DNA from 4 places in the Thioalkalivibrio sp. ALR17-21 genome. Region 1 is predicted to be linked to each of the others. Evidence: predicted binding sites of a transcription regulator. Region 1 holds the regulator's gene; each other region holds the start of a gene.
The links. The regulator FliA, encoded in region 1, starts transcription of late flagellar genes. The targets are predictions, from matches to a motif close to GCTAAAGTTNNNNNNNNNNCNGCCGATA.
Positions count from the first base shown of each region.

Region 2: the regulator FliA is predicted to act here: its motif matches at 1,049-1,076, upstream of G020_RS0101820 (methyl-accepting chemotaxis protein).
Region 3: the regulator FliA is predicted to act here: its motif matches at 3,168-3,195, upstream of G020_RS0101175 (chemotaxis protein).
Region 4: the regulator FliA is predicted to act here: its motif matches at 2,523-2,550, upstream of G020_RS0108865 (methyl-accepting chemotaxis protein).

Region 1 covers NZ_ATUL01000007.1:57,115-61,343, forward strand. The annotation lists gene G020_RS0105425 (chemotaxis protein CheA) at 1-1,486, opposite strand, end outside; gene G020_RS0105430 (protein phosphatase CheZ) at 1,559-2,341, opposite strand; gene G020_RS0105435 (chemotaxis response regulator CheY) at 2,377-2,757, opposite strand; gene G020_RS0105440 (RNA polymerase sigma factor FliA) at 2,797-3,558, opposite strand; gene G020_RS0105445 (MinD/ParA family protein) at 3,555-4,229, opposite strand, start outside.
Region 2 covers NZ_ATUL01000002.1:163,849-168,077, forward strand. The annotation lists gene G020_RS0101820 (methyl-accepting chemotaxis protein) at 1-987, opposite strand, end outside; gene G020_RS0101825 (DEAD/DEAH box helicase) at 1,466-3,355, shown strand; gene G020_RS0101830 (CZB domain-containing protein) at 3,391-3,900, opposite strand; gene G020_RS0101835 (hypothetical protein) at 4,041-4,229, opposite strand, start outside.
Region 3 covers NZ_ATUL01000002.1:16,360-20,588, reverse strand. The annotation lists gene G020_RS0101195 (flagellar hook assembly protein FlgD) at 1-147, opposite strand, end outside; gene flgC (flagellar basal body rod protein FlgC) at 158-580, opposite strand; gene flgB (flagellar basal body rod protein FlgB) at 602-1,009, opposite strand; gene G020_RS0101180 (protein-glutamate O-methyltransferase CheR) at 1,197-2,012, opposite strand; gene G020_RS0101175 (chemotaxis protein) at 2,208-3,137, opposite strand; gene flgA (flagellar basal body P-ring formation chaperone FlgA) at 3,361-4,029, shown strand; gene flgM (flagellar biosynthesis anti-sigma factor FlgM) at 4,122-4,229, shown strand, end outside.
Region 4 covers NZ_ATUL01000014.1:48,093-52,321, reverse strand. The annotation lists gene G020_RS0108870 (EAL domain-containing protein) at 1-787, opposite strand, end outside; gene G020_RS0108865 (methyl-accepting chemotaxis protein) at 865-2,490, opposite strand; gene G020_RS0108860 (bifunctional 2-polyprenyl-6-hydroxyphenol methylase/3-demethylubiquinol 3-O-methyltransferase UbiG) at 2,759-3,385, shown strand; gene G020_RS0108855 (PhnD/SsuA/transferrin family substrate-binding protein) at 3,379-4,229, shown strand, end outside.

The DNA.
Region 1 (4,229 bases):
CCACCGTGCCGCGCCGCGGCTTGCCGGCTGCCTCGCGCTCGTCGGGCATCTCGATCCCGTGGTCCACCGCATTGCGCACCAGATGCACCATCGGGTCCGACAGGGCCTCGACCAGGTTCTTGTCGAGGTCGGTCTCCTCGCCAAAGATCTCCAGATCGATTTCCTTGCCCAGATTCCGGGAGAGATCGCGGATCACGCGAGGGAAACGGTTGAAGACCTTCTTCACCGGCTGCATGCGGGTCTTCATTACCGAGGCCTGGAGGTCGGAGGTCACCAGCGCCAGCGAACTGATCGCCTTGCCCAGTTCATCGTCCACGTGCTCGGAGCGCAGCATGCTCAGCCGGTTGCGCACCAGCACCAGCTCGCCCACAAGATTCATGATCTCGTCGAGGCGCTCGGTATCCACGCGCACCGAAGTCTCGCCCTGATTTCCGCCACCGCCCTGGCCGCCGCCCCCGGCACCCCCGCCGGAAGCACCGCCGCGCCCACCGCCGGACGTGGGCGCCGGACCGGAACTTTCCGCCTTCTGTTCCTTCCCGCCCGTGCCTCCGGGCGAGGCTGCCGCCGGCTCTGCGGCAGGCGCGGTGTCCGCGTGTTCGGTGCCGCCGGCCCCGGCGGCGGACGCCGAACCTTCCGGAACCGGTTCCGCAGCGGCGGACGGGCCCGGCTCGGCCGGTTCGGCCGGCGTGGTGGGTGGGCCGGCTCCTTTCGCCTGCAGTTCGTCGAGCAGGCTCTCGAACTCATCGTCGGTGATCTCGTCGTCGCCACCACCCGCGTCACCGCCATCCGTGGCCGCGACATCCGGGGCCGACTCCGCTGCCGTGCCCGGATCCACCGGTTTCGGTGGCTGGTCTCCGTGCAGGCTGTCCAGCAGGGCCTCGAACTCGTCGTCGGTGATCTCGTCCCCGGCACCCACGCGGACTTCGTCGTCGCCCGGCGCGTCATCCGCTGCCGGCGCCGGCTCGGCCGCTTCCTTCAGCGCCTCCTCCGGCCAGTCGTCGGCCGATCCCGGTGCTGCCTCCCCGGCCGGAGCCGCGTCCGGCGTTTCTTCCGCGACCGGGGCGGCTTCGTCCCCGCCGCCGGCGGCGGGGACCGTTTCGTTGCGCGCCATGCTTCGCAGGGTGTCGACCAGATCTTCGGGCGCCGGCGTCGGCTCCTGGCCGTCGCGCAGCTCGCCGAACATCACGTTGAGCGAGTCCAGGACCCGCAGCATCGTGTCCATCAGATGACCGTCCACCTGACGTTCGTGATTGCGCAACAGGTTGAAGACGTCTTCGGCGTTGTGGCAGACCGTCACCAGCGGGTCCAGCCCGAGAAAACCGGCCCCGCCCTTGATGGTATGGAAACTGCGGAAGACCGCATTCAGCAGATCGGTATCGTCCGGATGCTGTTCCAGGTCGATCAGCTGTTCGTTCAGGCCTTCCAGCAGCTCCCCCGCCTCGATCAGGAAGTCCTGGAGGATTTCGTCGTTGGGGTCGATGGCCATGCGGTCTCTCCGTTCCGGTGACTCGAATCGTCGGCAGATGGCTGCCGGTGCAAGGGGATCCCGGGACGGACCCTAGAACCCCAGGCTCGACAGCAGATCGTCCACCTCGTCCTGTCCTTGAACGACATCCGTGCCGGAATCTTGAGTGTGGGGCACCGCGGGTCCATGCCCGCGGCGGTCCTCCTCGCGTGCGGTTTCTTCCGCCTCCGGGGCCTGTTCGGCCGCCGCCCGGGCATCCTTCTCCAGGCGCCCGGAAGACAGGCGGATCAGCGAGACCAGGCTTTCCTCCAGGTCCGTGACCAGACGGATGACCCGCCGGATCACCTGCCCGGTGAGATCCTGGTAGCTCTGTGCCATCAGGACCTGCGACAGCAACCGGCGCAGTTCTTCGGTGTCCTTGCCGGTCTGTTCGAAAAACGCATCGAGTTCGCGCGCGAACTCGCGGAATTCCTCCACCGACAGTTCGCGGTTGCGGAACCGGGTCCATTTCTCGGTGAGTTCCGCGGCACGCCCGGCGAACGCCTCGGCAATCGGCAGGGACGATTCCACCGCATTCAGGGTTTCGTGCGTGGCCTGTTCGGTCTGGGTCACCACGTAACTCAGACGCTCGCGTGCATCCGGAATCTCGTCCTGCGCCAGCTCGACCAGACGCGAATCGCCCCGGAAGCTCTCCAGGGCCTCGTGCAGTTCGCGGGTCAGTTTGCCCAGTTCGTCGAACAGTTCGCGCTCGTAAGGCCGCGCGAGCTCCTGGATCAGGCGGCGCGAAGCCTCCTCGTCACCGCCTTCCAGAGCGCCCACCAGCTCCCGCGCCAGCGCGAGCCGGTCTTCCCCGGAGGCATTCTCTTGTTCGGTCATCGGGTCTCTCTTGCCGTGTCAGCCGGTCGCGGTATTCAGCCTTGAGCTTCAATACGTTCGAAGATCTTTTCGATCTTCTCCTTGAGCGTCTCGGCCGTGAAGGGCTTCACAATGTAACCGTTCACGCCGGCCTCTGCCGCCTCCACGATCTGATCGCGCTTGGCTTCGGCCGTGACCATCAGCACCGGCAACGATTTCAGCCGCTCGTCCTTGCGCACCTCGCGCAGGAGGTCGATGCCCGGCATGTTGGGCATGTTCCAGTCGGTGATCAGAAAATCGAAGTCGCCGTTCTGCAGCATCGGCAGGGCGGTGCTCCCGTCGTCGGCCTCCATGGTGTTGTTGAAGCCAAGATCCCGCAGGAGATTCTTGATGATGCGCCGCATCGTGGAGAAGTCGTCCACGATCAGGATTTTCATACCCTTGTCCACAGTTCGCTCCGGGAATGTGTTTGAACCTTAGAATATCTGCAGGGACTCGACGTCTTCGAGCCACGAGCCCAGACGCGCCCGCAGACGGTGCACCGCCTGGCTGCGGATCTGGCTGACGCGCGATTCGGTCACGTCCAGCACCGCACCGATCTCGCGCAGGTTGAGTTCTTCGGTGTAGTACAGGTTGAGCACCAGTCGTTCGCGCTCGGGCAGATCGCCCAGTGCGCCGGCCAGTTCCTCGCGGAACTCCCCGGCCTCGATGCGCCGCGACGGGGACTGCTCCTGCCCTTCCAGCACGCGATCCGCCTCGCCCTCCGGGCCGCCCACCTCGTCCAGCGCGAACAGATGGGCACCGGCATGATCATCCAGCATCTGGTAGTAGGTTTCCACCGGGACGCCCAGCTCCTCGGCGATCTCCGGAGCGCGAGCGGCGCGGCCCTCGCGGGCCTCCACCGTCTGCATCGCCTCGGAGATCCGCCGGCTGTTGCGGTGCACCGAGCGCGGCGTCCAGTCGCTGCGACGCAGCTCGTCGATCATCGCCCCGCGGATGCGGATCCCGGCGTAGGTGGCGAAGGTCGCCCCCTGGCCGCCTTCGAACTGCCGCGCGGCCTCGATCAGCCCCACCATGCCTGCCTGCACCAGGTCATCCACCTGCACCGAGGCCGGCAGCCGGGCCATCAGGTGATGGGCGATCCGATTCACCAGCTCGACGTGGTCCGCGACCAGCTGATCCGGTCCCCCGGTCCCCGCCCGGGCGTATCCCGAAAGTCTGTTCTTTGGCGTGTTCATGCGCTTTGCAGCATCCTCTCGACGAAGAATCCAACCCCCCCGCTGGCGCCGCGGGCCACCGGCCAGCCGTCGACCTTGCGCGCGAGCTCGAGGAACGCCCGTCCCGCCGGGCTGCCCGGGGACTGCTGCACCACCGGCGCCCGTTTCTGCACCGCCTGGCGCAGGGCATCATCCAGCGGAATCACGCCCACCAGATCCAGTATGACCTCCGGCAGATAGGTGGAACAAACCGCCTGCAGCTTCTGCATCACGCGTTCCGCCCCGGCACGGCCCTGCACCATGTTCGCGACCACGCGGAACCGGCTCACGCCATGATCCCGATGCAGGACCTTGATCAGCGCATAGGCGTCGGTCATCGATGCCGGCTCGTCGGTGACCACCACCAGGGTCTCCTGCACGGCCTGACAGAAACTGGTTACCGACTCCTGCAGCCCGGCGGCGGTGTCGACCACCAGCACGTCCAGCGGCCGCGTATACATGCTGAAGGCCTGGATCAGGCCGTGATGTTCCGGCCGGCTCAGGTTGGCCATGGTCGCGATCCCGGACGCGGAAGGCACCACGCGGATTCCCTCCGGGCCCTCGATGATCACGTCTTCCAGATCCTCGACGTCCCCGGTCACCAGGTCGTGCAGCGTCCGCTGCGGACGCAGGCCCAGCAGCACATCGACGTT
Region 2 (4,229 bases), on a different contig from region 1:
TTCGTGGGTGGCGCTGGAGGCGTCCGAGGCGTTGCGTGCGACTTCCTGCACGGTAGCCGTCATCTCGTTCATCGCGGTGGAGACCTGTTCGGTCTGTGATCCCTGTTGATCCAGATTCGTCTTGGTCTGGGTCGACACCGCCGAGAGTTCTTCCGCCGCCGAGGCCATCTGGTCGGTCATGCCGCGCAGCTCGCCGATCGTGTTCTGGAACTCGTCGAGCATGGTGTTCAGGCAAATGGCCGTGGAACCCAGTTCATCGTGGCTTTCGACGTCCACTCGTCGGGCGAGGTCATGGTCACTGACGATGCCCTCCATGGTCGCGCGCATGCGGCCCAGAGGGCCGGCAACCCCCCGGTAGGTCATCCATCCGGTGCCGAGTACGACGATGAATCCGGCGAGGGCGACCGCGATGAAAATGAAGACCGAGCGGTTGTGCAGCTCGGCGATCCGGGTCGCTTCCTCTCCGGCGACACGGAGTTGCAGGTCCACCAGTTCGTTGATCTTGGCGCTGATCGGATCGATGGATGCATACAGCGGGCCGTTGAATTCGCTCAGTTCGCCCGAGACGTTGCCGGACATCCCGGAAAGGGCGCGTTCCAGTCGGTCCAGATCCGCGTTGGCATCGCGAAACAGGCCGCGGGCTTCCTCGGCCAGGCGCGCCTCCTCTGCGGTGAGTTCGGTCGCCATGTAGGTTTCCCACTGCTGATCGATATGCGAACGGGCGCCGCGCACGTCCTGCAGGGCCTCTTCGGCGGTGAGCATCCCGTGATCGGCCTTGTTGACGGCGTCAATCACCAGCACCGCGTAATCGTCGGCGATCTCCTTGAGCTGCTGCAGCGGGATGACGCGGTCCTGGTGTACGCGGTCCACGCCGGCCTCGATGTCCCCCATGAAGCGCACCGAGAGCAGCGCGATCACGATCAGCGCAATCAGCGGGAGCGCCACCAGGAGCTGGATTTTCGCGCGAATACTGAGAGATTTGCCCATCGTGGATTCCTTGATCATTTGGTCGGGTAGAGTCGCCCAAAAGGGCGGATCGTACAGGTTGTGACGACTCCCCTGCCGAAAACTAAAGCGGATCAGTGTTTCCTCAAGGCCTGCACGACGCCTCGGACGGCACCCCGGACATGGATCATCTGCAATGACGGCTTTATCACCCCAACGAGAAGTCCGGGCGGCGGTGGAGCGGTATGTCACTCTCTGATATGGATGGCATCGCAAGTATCTGTGCCAAAGGGTCTTTGTTTGGCGCCGATATTGGCCGATCCCGAAGACTTCATGGATTGCGATGCGATCCATGGGGTCTACTTCCGGACCAGGCTCTGTACGCCGCCAAGGCCGGCGGACCCGCACGGCCCTCGCGTTTCGTGTATAGTGCGCAGCTGACCGTGTGGTCATTCCTTTTCGCCGGGCCCGGGGCACATCCTGTGCCGTCGCTGTTTCCGGCCCGTGTGAGTACTGTGTGATGTCCGAATCTCCCTCCTTTGACCAGCTCGGTCTGTCCGAGTCGCTGGTCCGTGCCCTGTCGAATCTGGGCTTTGCCACCCCCACCGCGGTCCAGGCCGCCTGCATCCCCGCCCTGCTGGGTGGTCGCGACGTGCTGGGCGAGGCCCAGACGGGTACCGGCAAGACCGGCGCGTTCGGCCTGCCGCTGGTGGATGGCGTGGACGCGGCCCTGAAGGCGCCGCAGGCCCTGGTGCTGGCCCCCACCCGCGAGCTGGCCGGACAGGTGGCCGACGCCCTGAGCGGTTTCGCGGCGGGTCTGGACGGCATCGAGATCCTGCCGGTCTACGGCGGCCAGCCGATGGGCCAGCAGCTGCGCGCCCTGCGCGACGGGGCCCAGGTGGTGGTCGGCACGCCCGGCCGCGTGGCGGATCACGTCCGCCGCGGGAGCCTCGATCTGTCCAGCCTGCGCATGGTGGTGCTGGACGAGGCCGACGAGATGCTGCGCATGGGCTTCGTCGAGGAGATCGAGTGGCTGCTGGAGCAGACCCCGGCCGAGCGCCAGACCACGCTGTTCTCCGCGACCATGCCGGCGCCGATCCGGCGCATCGCGCACCGCCACATGCGCGAGCCGGAAGAGATCCGCGTGGGTGCGGGCAACGAGGCCGGCGTCGACATCGACCAGAGCTACTGCCTGGTCGATCAGCGCAACAAGCTCGAGGCCCTGACCCGGCTGATGGAGACCGAGCCGGATCTGGACGCGGCGGTGGTCTTTGCCCGTACCAAGGCGGCGACGGTCGAGATCGCCGATCGGCTGGGCGCCGCCGGCGTGGCCGCATCAGCGCTCAACGGCGACATGGAGCAGGGCGAGCGCGAGCGCGTGGTCGCCAACCTGCGCGACGGTCGTCTGGACGTGATCGTGGCCACCGACGTGGCCGCACGGGGGATCGACGTCCCGCGCATCAGCCACGTGTTCAATTTCGATGCCCCGGGCGATGCCGAGGTCTACGTGCACCGCATCGGGCGGACCGGCCGCGCCGGGCGCAAGGGCCGCGCGATCCTGTTCCTGGAGCCGCGCAAGCGGCGCATGCTGCGCGACATCGAACGCCTGACCGGAAAATCCGTGCGTGAACAGGCCGTGCCCGACCGCGAGGCGGTTCGGGCTCGGCGCGAGGATCGGTTCGCCGAACGCGTGCGGGCGGCCGTGGCGGATGACGCCGGGGGCCGTCACGCGGCCCTGGTGGAACGCCTGCTGGCCGATGGCGAGACCTCGCCGCAGGATCTGGCCGGTGCCCTGGTGGCGCTGGCCACCGAGGGGTCCCCGCTGGACGCCTCCGCCACCGCCGGTGCGGACCCGCTGGCCGGTGCGGCCCGTGCTGCGCGCGACGAGCGCTCCGGTGGCCGCGACAAGGGCGAGCGCAACAACAAGCGCCGCGAAGGCGGCCGTCAGGGCGATCGTGATTCGGGTCCCGAATCCGGTATGGTGCGCTACTACATGCCGGTGGGCCGCACCCATGGCGTCGCCCCGGGCGCGATCGTCGGCGCGCTGGCGAACGAGGGGGGTCTCAAGGGCCGGGACATCGGCCGCATCGGGCTGCAGCAGGAACATTCGCACGTGGATCTGCCGGAGAGCCTGGACGAGGGCGCGATCCGCAAGCTGGGCGGCATTCATGTCGCGAACCGTCGCCTCGGGCTGACGCTGGAGATCCCGGCGCCGCAGGGCCCGGGCCACGACACGCCGGCGCGCAAGTCGAAGCCCGCATCCCGCAAGCCTGCCGGCGGCAAGCCGGCCACCGGCAAGCGCCCCGCGTATCAGGCGACGGGCAAGGGCCCCGGACGGGCTTCGGGCAAGGGCCAGAGCAAGAACGGTACCGGAACCCTGGGCATCCGCCGCAAGGCCGCCAACGGCTGATCGCCGAAGAGGCGGCCGGGGACCGGCTCAGATCCTCAGCTTTCGCAATGCTCGCAGACGGCGTCGGCGGAGGCGTCGTCCGGATATCCGCCCAGCCGCCGGCGGACCTCCTCCTCGTCCATCGCCCGGATATCTTCGGCCAGGCGGTCGAGGTGCGTGAGGATGGTCGCGGAGCACTGCTTGAGATGGGGTAGCAGCTCCCGAGCCCGGTCCAGCCGCCGGGTGTCGTCGAACCCGGTGGAACCGAACAGCCGTGCCAGCGGTGTCGGCTTCTCGGTCTGTTCCTCGAACAGGATGTTGAAGATCCGCCGGTAGGTGGCGTGGAGTTCGTCGTGCGGCGGTTCGATCCGGCAGTAGGATGCCAGATCCGACAGGCCGCGCCCTTCGCCGTAGTACCACTGGCCGAACTTGCAGTCGGTGGGGGCGACCGGTACCTTGTCCTGGTCCAGCGGGATCCCTTCGATCAGTCCGTGGGCGTAGCTGACCCACATCTTGTGGCTCAGCCGGGCGCGGTGGATCCGCTTGATCACGTCCGCTTTGGTCATCTTCGTCTCTCCGAGCGACGCGGAGCGCCGCGGCAGAGGGGGTATTCAGGGATGAAGCGACCCCAATTCTGGCCTGCCCGCGGCGCGGATGGGACGGCCGGAATGCGGAACCGTTCACGGTTCCGCACATCGTCCGGGAGTCAGTCGGCGGTTTCGTGCTCGAGGTGGTCGATCAGGTGCTGGATGTCGGCGGGGTCGGCCGCGGCGGGGAGGCGCTCGAGGACGCGCTGGCGGCGTGCTTCCGGCGTGAGGGGGGCGCGTTCGTCGACTACGCCACGCTCGCGCAGGAATTCGTGCAGCTGTTCGCGATGGCCGGCCCGCAGGCGCTG
Region 3 (4,229 bases), on a different contig from region 1:
GTTCTGCAGCTGGGTCGTCATCAGCTTGAGGAAGTCCTCCTGTCCCAGCTGATCCGGCCCGCCTTCCTTCTCCTGACGGTCTCGCTGGGCCTGGCGGTCAGTGCGAATCCCCGCCCCTTCCAGCATGTCGGGTGTCAGTCCGTTCATTTCCGGTCTCCTAGCCTTGTCCGCCCATCTGCAGCGTGCGCATCATCAACTGGCGGGTGGTGTCCATGACTTCGACGTTGGCTTCGTAATTGCGCGAGGCCGACATCATGTTGGCCATCTCCTCGACCACGCTGACCGCCGGGCGAAAGATGTAGCCATCGTCGTTTGCCTTCGGGTGATGGGGCTCGTAATGCATCTGCGGCTCGGCGTCCGACTCCTCGATCCCGGCCACCCGCACCGGCGTCGCGGTACCGTCGCGGTTGGCCTGGTCCATCGCCGCCTGGAACAGCACGTGTTTCCCGCGATAGGCCTCCTCCGCGCTGCCGGCCGCCGTATTGGCGTTGGCCAGGTTCGAAGACACCGTATTCAGCCGCGCCGACTGTGCCGTCAGCGCCGAAGCCGAGGTATTGAACAGATTGAACAGATCACTCACGGCAGTGGCCTCCCGTCAGGTTCAGCGATTGCCCCGGAAGGCATCGCGAATGCCGGAAACCCGGCGATTGAGAAATTCGAGGCTGCTCTGGTACTTGACCGAGTTCTCGGCGAACGCCGCCCGCTCCATCTGCGGATCCACGGTATTGCCGTCCAGAGACGGCTGCGAAGGGATGCGGTACTTGAGCTCGGCCCCGGTGCCCGCGGCAGCCGTCCCCGGATCCTGATGACCCGCGCGGGTCTGGCTGAGCTGAAGCTGGCCACCACCACCCGAAGCCGCCTCCAGCTGGCTGCGAAAATCCAGGTCGCGCGCCTTGTAGCCGGGGGTGTCGGCATTGGCGATGTTCGAGCTCAGAACCTCCATGCGCTGCGAACGCAGGTTCACCGACTCCGGCAGAATCCCGAGCGCCTTGTCCAGCGATATGCTCATCCCGTTCCGTCCGGCCCGCGCATGGCGGGCATCCGTTGCCTGACCACGACGATGCAATCGCCGTGCCATTGGCTGCCGGCAAAAGGGGAAAAGGATTCGGAGGGACACCGGCACGCGGCCGGCCACGCGGCGAATCACCGCGCAGGGAACGAGCGCCGGGCCCGTTGCAGGCCCGGCGTGGAGGGGTTCAGCCCTTCAGCCGCAGGACCGAGCCGTACTCGGTGCGCACGGTTTCGTACGCCTTGCTGTAGGGCCCGACCGTCTCGGAAGCGCCAAGAAACAGATAGCCACCGGGGTTGAGCTGCTTCGCAATACCGTCAAGGACCTGACGCTTGGTCTCGGCGGAGAAATAGATCAGGACGTTACGGCAGAACACGATGTCGAACTTGCCCAGCGCCGCGTAGCTGTCGACCAGATTGAGTTTCTGGAACCGGCAGCGGCGCTGCACCTCAGGGGTGATCTTGTGCCCCTCGGGCACGGTCTGGAAGAACCGGGACCGCCGCGACTCGCTCAGCCCGCGCACGATGCTCAGACCGTCATAGACTCCCTTGCGGGCGTCTTCCAGCACGCCCTCGGACAGGTCCGTGCCGAGAATGCTGACGGGCACCACCCGGCGCGGGCGCGAGGCCTCCCATTCCGAGACCACCATCGAGATGCTGTAGGGCTCCTGGCCACTGGAACACCCGGCCGACCAGACCTTGATCGACGACCGCGTGGACGCCAGCTCCGGGAGGATCACGTGGCGCAGGATCTCGAACGGAAAACCGTCGCGAAACCAGGAGGTTTCGTTGGTGGTCATCGCATCGATGACGCGCGTGCGCAGCTTCGGGCTGGGCGCCTTGCGCAGGGCGTGCAGCAGTTCCGGCACGTCCTTGTAGCCGAATTCGTCCAGCAGGCGGGACAGCCGGCTGGACACCAGGTACTGGCGGCTGTCCCCCAGCACCAGGCCACAGCACTCGGAGAGAAAGCGCGCGAATTCTTCGTAGTCACGGGAATCGATCACGCACACATCTCCGCCTTGACGCGTGCCGGGCCCGTCCGCCGTCCGCTGGTTGTTCGGTTCGATGATTCCATGCCGCCACAGTATAGGGCTTCGAGGCGGCCTTGCGGGAGTCCGCAGCCTGCAAAGGGGCGGCAAGCGCCGGCCACCCGCCCCGGCCGGGCCGGCAACCGTTCGCCCCCGGCAACCACCGACATCTCAGGCGGTCTTGTTGATCTGTTCCAGGACCGCACTGGCCAGTTCGTCCGGGTTGAACTTGGAGAGGAACGCATCCGCACCGGCCCGACGCACCATGTCGGTATTGAATTCGCCACTGAGCGAGGAATGCAGCAGCACCCGCAGCGGTCGCAGGCGCTCGTTCTCGCGGATCTTTGCCGTCAGGGTGTAACCATCCATGCGCGGCATTTCGATATCCGAGATCACCAGCTCGACCGTGTCGTGGATCGGACCCTCGGCGGCTTTCTCCTCCAGGTAATCCAGGGCTTCACGCCCGTCCTTGCACAGCACGTAGGGCCACTCGAGCCCCTGGATGGCGCTTTCGATCTGACGGCGGGCCACCACGGAATCGTCGGCGATGACGATTTCCCGACGCTCGGGTGTCTGCTCGGCCACTGCGGAACGCACGCTTTCCGACACCTCGGTGGGCAACGGATTGACCAGCGACAGCACGCGCTCCACGTCGATGATCTCCACCAGCTTGTTGTCGAGTTCGGTGACCGCCACCAGAAACGACTCGCGCCCCGTGCCGCGCGGCGGCGACTTCACCTGGTCCCAGTTGACGTTCACGATGCGATCCACCGCCGATACCATGAAGCCCTGCACCGAGCGATTGAACTCCGTCACCACGACCTTCTGCTGGCCGTCCGCCCCGACCCGCGTCGACTGCATCCCCATCGCCCGCGCCAGATCGATGATCGGCACGGTCTTGTCGCGCAGGGTGGTGACCCCCCGCACCACCCCGGCGGACCCGGGAATCTGGCGCAACTGCGGCAGCGGAATCACCTCCCGCACCTTGAACACGTTGATCCCGAAGGTCTGCGTGCCGCCCAGATAGAACAGCAGAAGCTCCATCCGGTTCTGCCCGACCATCTGCGTGCGCTGGTTCACGTCGTCAATAAACTGACTCACGGTTCTCGCCCCCTGGGTTGTTCTCCCTGCTAACGGCCGCGCCGGCGGGAGCTTGAACCACGCATCGGACGCGCAGGACAGGCGCCGGATGCCATGGCACAGAATCTGCATGTATTCCGTGACGAAGACACAGGGTCAACGGTGACCGGACATGCACCTTTTCAAGTTACAGGCTTTGCTCCCGTACCGCAGCCCGGGCCGCAGCGGGGGTGCGCTTCTTCTGATGCTCGCGCTCCTCGCCCCGACCGCGCAAGCGGAGATCGAGCCGGTGCAGAACATTCGTGACAGCGCGGAACGGTTCCTGCACCAGCAGCTTGGGGACCACAACGGCGACGATGTGGAGGTGCAACTCGGTCATGTCGACGACCGCCTGCGCCTCAAGCGCTGCGAAGAACCCCTGGAGGCCTCGCTGCCGCCCGGCGGCCGCCCGAGGGGCAATACCGCGGTCAACATCCGCTGTCCCGGGCCGGTGACCTGGTCGGTGTACGTTCCGGCCACCGTGGAACGCCACGCCGAGGTGGTGGTGGCCCGCCGCAACCTGTCGCGCCAGCAGACCCTGGGGCCGGGCGATCTGCGCATGGAGCGCATCGAGACGTCGCGCCAGGCCAGCCATTATTTCGAGGACGCATCCGACGTGGTCGGTCTGCAGACCCGCCGCGCGATTCGCCAGGGCCAGGTCATCGGCCAGCAGCACGTTAATGAGCGTCAGGTGATCCAGCGCGGCCAGCGCGTTACCATCCTAGCCAGCAGCGGCAGCGTCACTATCCGCATGCAGGGCGAAGCCCTGGAGGACGCCACGGCCGGCGACTGGATCCGCGTGCGCAACACCTCCTCCGGACGCGAGATCGAGGGCGAGGTCCAGCCATCGGGCACGGTTCGCGTCGCCCTGTAGTAAAATGTGACGGAAATCCCGCAACCGACCCTACAGTTTCGGGCATTCCGGCCGATACACGAGGCAGACCAGTCAAACGACAGGACAAAGTCATGGATATCAAAGGCCCCAACATCAATGGCCTGCGCCCCGACAGCCAGAACGGCGGGGTCCGCGGCCGTGACGACGACGCCCGCACCGGCAGCAACGGGGTGGACCGC
Region 4 (4,229 bases), on a different contig from region 1:
GCGCCGCCCAGCGGGGCAGTACCCCCCGGACTTCCGGGGTCAGCGTCTCGGCCATGGCACGGTGATACGGTGAATCGGGCGTGCCCTTCCACGAAGCCAGATGACGATCCACGGCCTCCAGGATGGCCGGGTCCAGCGCGGGCGAGGCGGCGAAATACAGCCCCGTGTGGTCGAAGGAGACCGGCGTTTCGAACAGCCCGGAGCGCTCCGCGTGACGCCCGCCGTGGAAATTGTTGGTCACCGCGACGTCCGCAGCCCCCGCGTCCACCGCCTCCAGCACCCGGTCCAGAGACTGGCGGCTTGCCAGGCGCGGCTCACCATCCCCCGACGGCTCCATCTCCCGGGTCAGCCAGCCCTCGTGCACCGAACCCTCCAGCACCGCGATCCGCTGGTCCGTCAGGTCCGCCAGCGAGCGCACCGACGCCTCGCGCGGGGCATAGACCTGGCTCCATGACTGCGCGACCGGGATTTCGTGGAAACGAAACCGATGCTCGCGCTCCCCGGTCAGGGCCACATCCGGCATCAGGTCCAGTTCGCCCCCCTCCAGTTGCGCCAGGCATTCGGCCCACTGGCAGTCCCGGTACTCCAGGCGCCACCCTTCCCGCTCGGCCAGGGCCTCCAGCAGGACCGGGAACAGCCCGGCCGGGCGTCCGTCTTCCCGTGTGTAGATCTTGGGCTCGTTCTCGTACAGCCCCACCCGCAGCATCGTCGGGTCGTCCCGCGAAGTATCGACACCACATCCGGCGAGCACAAAAAAGCCCGCGACCGCCAGCGTGGGCGCAGGCATTCGCCATAGCCGATCTACGGCGTTCCTTGCTGTGGACATGCGGGCCTCCGGCCTTCCACCGTTCGACCCGTCTTATCCTACACCCGAAAACGCTCCACGCGCTGGCGCAATTCGGACGCCAGTCGCGAAAGCTGCTCGCTGGCCGTGGCCACCTGGCTGGAGGCGCTGAGGCTCTCGTCCGCGACGGTGCTGATGTTCTGCACGTTGCGGTTGATCTCCTCGGAGACGGTGCTCTGCTCCTCGGCCGCGCTGGCGATCTGGGTGGTCATCTCGTCAATCGTGCGGATGGACTGGCTCAGCTGCTCCAGGCGATCGCGCACACCGTGGACTTCCTCGACCACGCTGCGGGCACTGTTCTCGTTGGTCTCCATCGCGCCCACCGCGTTCTTCACGCCCTTCTGCAGGCCGGTAATGATGGAACCAATCCGCTCGGTGGACTCGTGGGTACGCCCGGCCAGCACCCGCACCTCGTCGGCCACCACCGCAAAGCCACGGCCGGCCTCGCCGGCCCGCGCCGCCTCGATCGCCGCGTTCAGGGCCAGCAGGTTGGTCTGCTCGGTGATCTCCTGGATCATGTTCAGGATCTGGCCGATCTCTTCGCTCTTCTCGGCCACCTCGCGCACCGCATCCGACGAAGAGTGGATCTCGGAAGACAGCCGGTCGACCGCCTCGGCGGTCTGGCGCGTGGTCGCGTTGGCCTCGGTGGCCGCCTGATCGCCGGCGCCGGCCGCGTCCGCCGCGGACTGGGTATTGCTCGCCACCTCGGCCACGGTCGCGGACATCTCGTTCATCGCGGTGGCCACCTGATCGGTCTCATCCTTCTGGCGCGCCACGCCATTGCGGGTCTGCTCGGCCACCGCCGCCAGCTGATCCGTCGCCGAGGCGACCTGCTCCCCGGAATCCACCACCTGGCGCACCAGGCTCTGCATGTCCTGTTCCATGGTGTTGAAGGCGTCGGTCGCCACGCCGATCTCGTCGCAGCCACGCACCGGCAGCGGCTCTCCGCGCAGGTCGCCGTCCGCCATTTCCACCGCCCGGGCACGCAGGGCGTCGATCGCGCGCACCAGATAGCCGGCCAGCAGTATCGCCATCAGCACCCCGGCGAGGATCGCCACGCCGGAGGTACCGAGCATGATCCCCGCCGCCCGGAACTGTGCGCCGCGCGCGGCTTCGCTCATGGCCTCGCTTTCGGCCGTCAGCAATTCCTGCATGCGCTGCAGACCCTGCTCCATGGTTTCCAGATGCGCGAGTGTCTGCCGACTGTAGGTCGCCTCCGCTTCGCCGTCATTGCCGTCCCGCACGGCCCCCGTAATGGCATGTGCGCTGGCGTGCAGGTTGTAATGCGGCTGTTCCAGGCGGTCGAACGCCCGGCGAAATTCCGGGCTGGCCATTTCGTAGGCTTCGGATTCCTGGAAATCGTAATACCACCGCCCGAAATTGCACTGGGTATGGTCCAGCTCGCCGGTGAATTCATTGCCGGTCAGCAGCGACTGCGACAGGTCCAGCGCCCATTTGACGTGCTGGGTCTCCATCTGGATCTGGAACTGCACGTCCTCCATGCGTTCCATCGCCGCCTCGTACTGCGCCGTGGTGTACCGGTCCCCGGTCAGGCTGGTCACCGCCATGGCCACCATCAGGAGCAGGACCACGCCGAAGGCGAGCCCCAGCTTGCTGCGAAGCTTGAGGTTAGCGAGCCATTGCATCGGGATCCCCTTTGAAAAATCTGTGAACTATTTAACGCCACAAAGTCCCGAAACTTAAACCACATTGACAACGGCGTCTTCCAAGACCGAGCCCTTCACTCGGGCATCAACCAACCCTGCAGACCGATAATCCGGACCCCATGCGGCGAACCTGCGCCACCTCAATGCCGCGCGTGCCCTCGCCCGGGCATGCACGGATCCACGCACGCGGGCACGATCCGGTATCCTGCGTGTTCGTCCCGGCCGCCCCCCGCGAACCGCCCAGCACATGCTCCGAAGCCGCATCTACGACAGCCTGATCCTGCGCATGACCGCGCGCTGGTACGCCGAAGTCCTGGAGCGCCTGCCGCCCCGGGTGGCCCTGCTGGACGTCGGGATCGGTACCGCCGGCGCACTGCTGGCGAACGCCGATGCCGTCACACGCAAGGAGCTCGCGATCACGGGGATCGACATCGACCCCGACTACGTCGAACGCGCGCAGCAGCGGCTGGCGGCATCGCCTGTGTCCGCCCGGGTCACGGTGCACCGGCAATCGGTCTACGAGCACGCCGGCGGCCCCTACGACGCGGTGTATTTCTCCGCCAGTTTCATGCTGCTGCCGGATCCCGGGGCGGCCCTGCGCCACTGTGCCGGCCTGCTGCGCCCCGGCGGTCGGATCTACTTCACCCAGACCATCCAGCAGCGCCCGTCACCGGTGCTGGAGCGTCTCAAGCCCGCCCTGCGCCGGATCACCAGCATCGACTTCGGCCGCGTCACCTACGAGGACGAGTTCCGCGCCCAGCTGCGCGCCGCCGGTCTGCGGCTGGACGAATGGACCGTGCTCGAACGCCACGGCGCCCGGGCCGCCTGCCTCGCGGTAGCATCGCTGGAGAGTGTTACGCTGGATCCATGCTGAACGTGCGACTTTTCCGAATGCCGCTTCTGTTGTGTGGGCTGCTGCCCGGTCTGGCCTTCGCCGGGGCCCTGCAGTTTGCCCCGCTGCCGATGCAGGATCCGGAAACGGTGATGCGCGAGACTCAGCCGATGCTCGAGTACCTGAGCCAGGAACTGGAGGTCGATTTCGAGATCCGCTACGCCACGGACTACGACGAGATCCTCGAACGTTTCCACAACGGCACGGTGGATCTGGCGTATCTGGGCCCCCTGCCCTATGTCTCGCTGCGCGCCCGCTACCCCGAGGCCACACCGGTGGTGGCCTTCCGCGAACCCGGAGGTGAGGCGCAGTACACCTGTTCGATGGTGATGTTCGCCGACGAGCTCCGTCCGCTGGACGAGCTGGCCGACCAGCCGGTGGCACTGACCCAGCCCCTGTCCACCTGCGGCTATCTGGCCACCGCGCACCTGCTGCGCGACGGCGGCACCCGACTGGCGGCCACCGATTACCGCTATCTCGGGCATCACGACGACGTGGCCCTGGCCGTCGTGCGCGGCGAGGCCCTCGCCGGGGGACTAAAAACGCACATCGCGCGCAAATATGCGCACCTGGGCCTGGTGACGGTGGCCGAGAGCGAACCGCTGCCCGGATTCGCGCTGGTCGCCAATCGCGATACCGTCAGCGACGCACGGCTGCAGGAACTGCGCGAGGCGCTGGTTCGTCTGCGGCCCGCAGAATCGGCCCGGGACGCCGAACGCATGGCCGAATGGGGCGAAAGCCTGCGCTACGGCGCGCAGGCGGTCGACGATGAGGATTACGCGGCGGTACGGCGGCTGCACGGCGAGGTCGCGATTCCCGAGCTCGG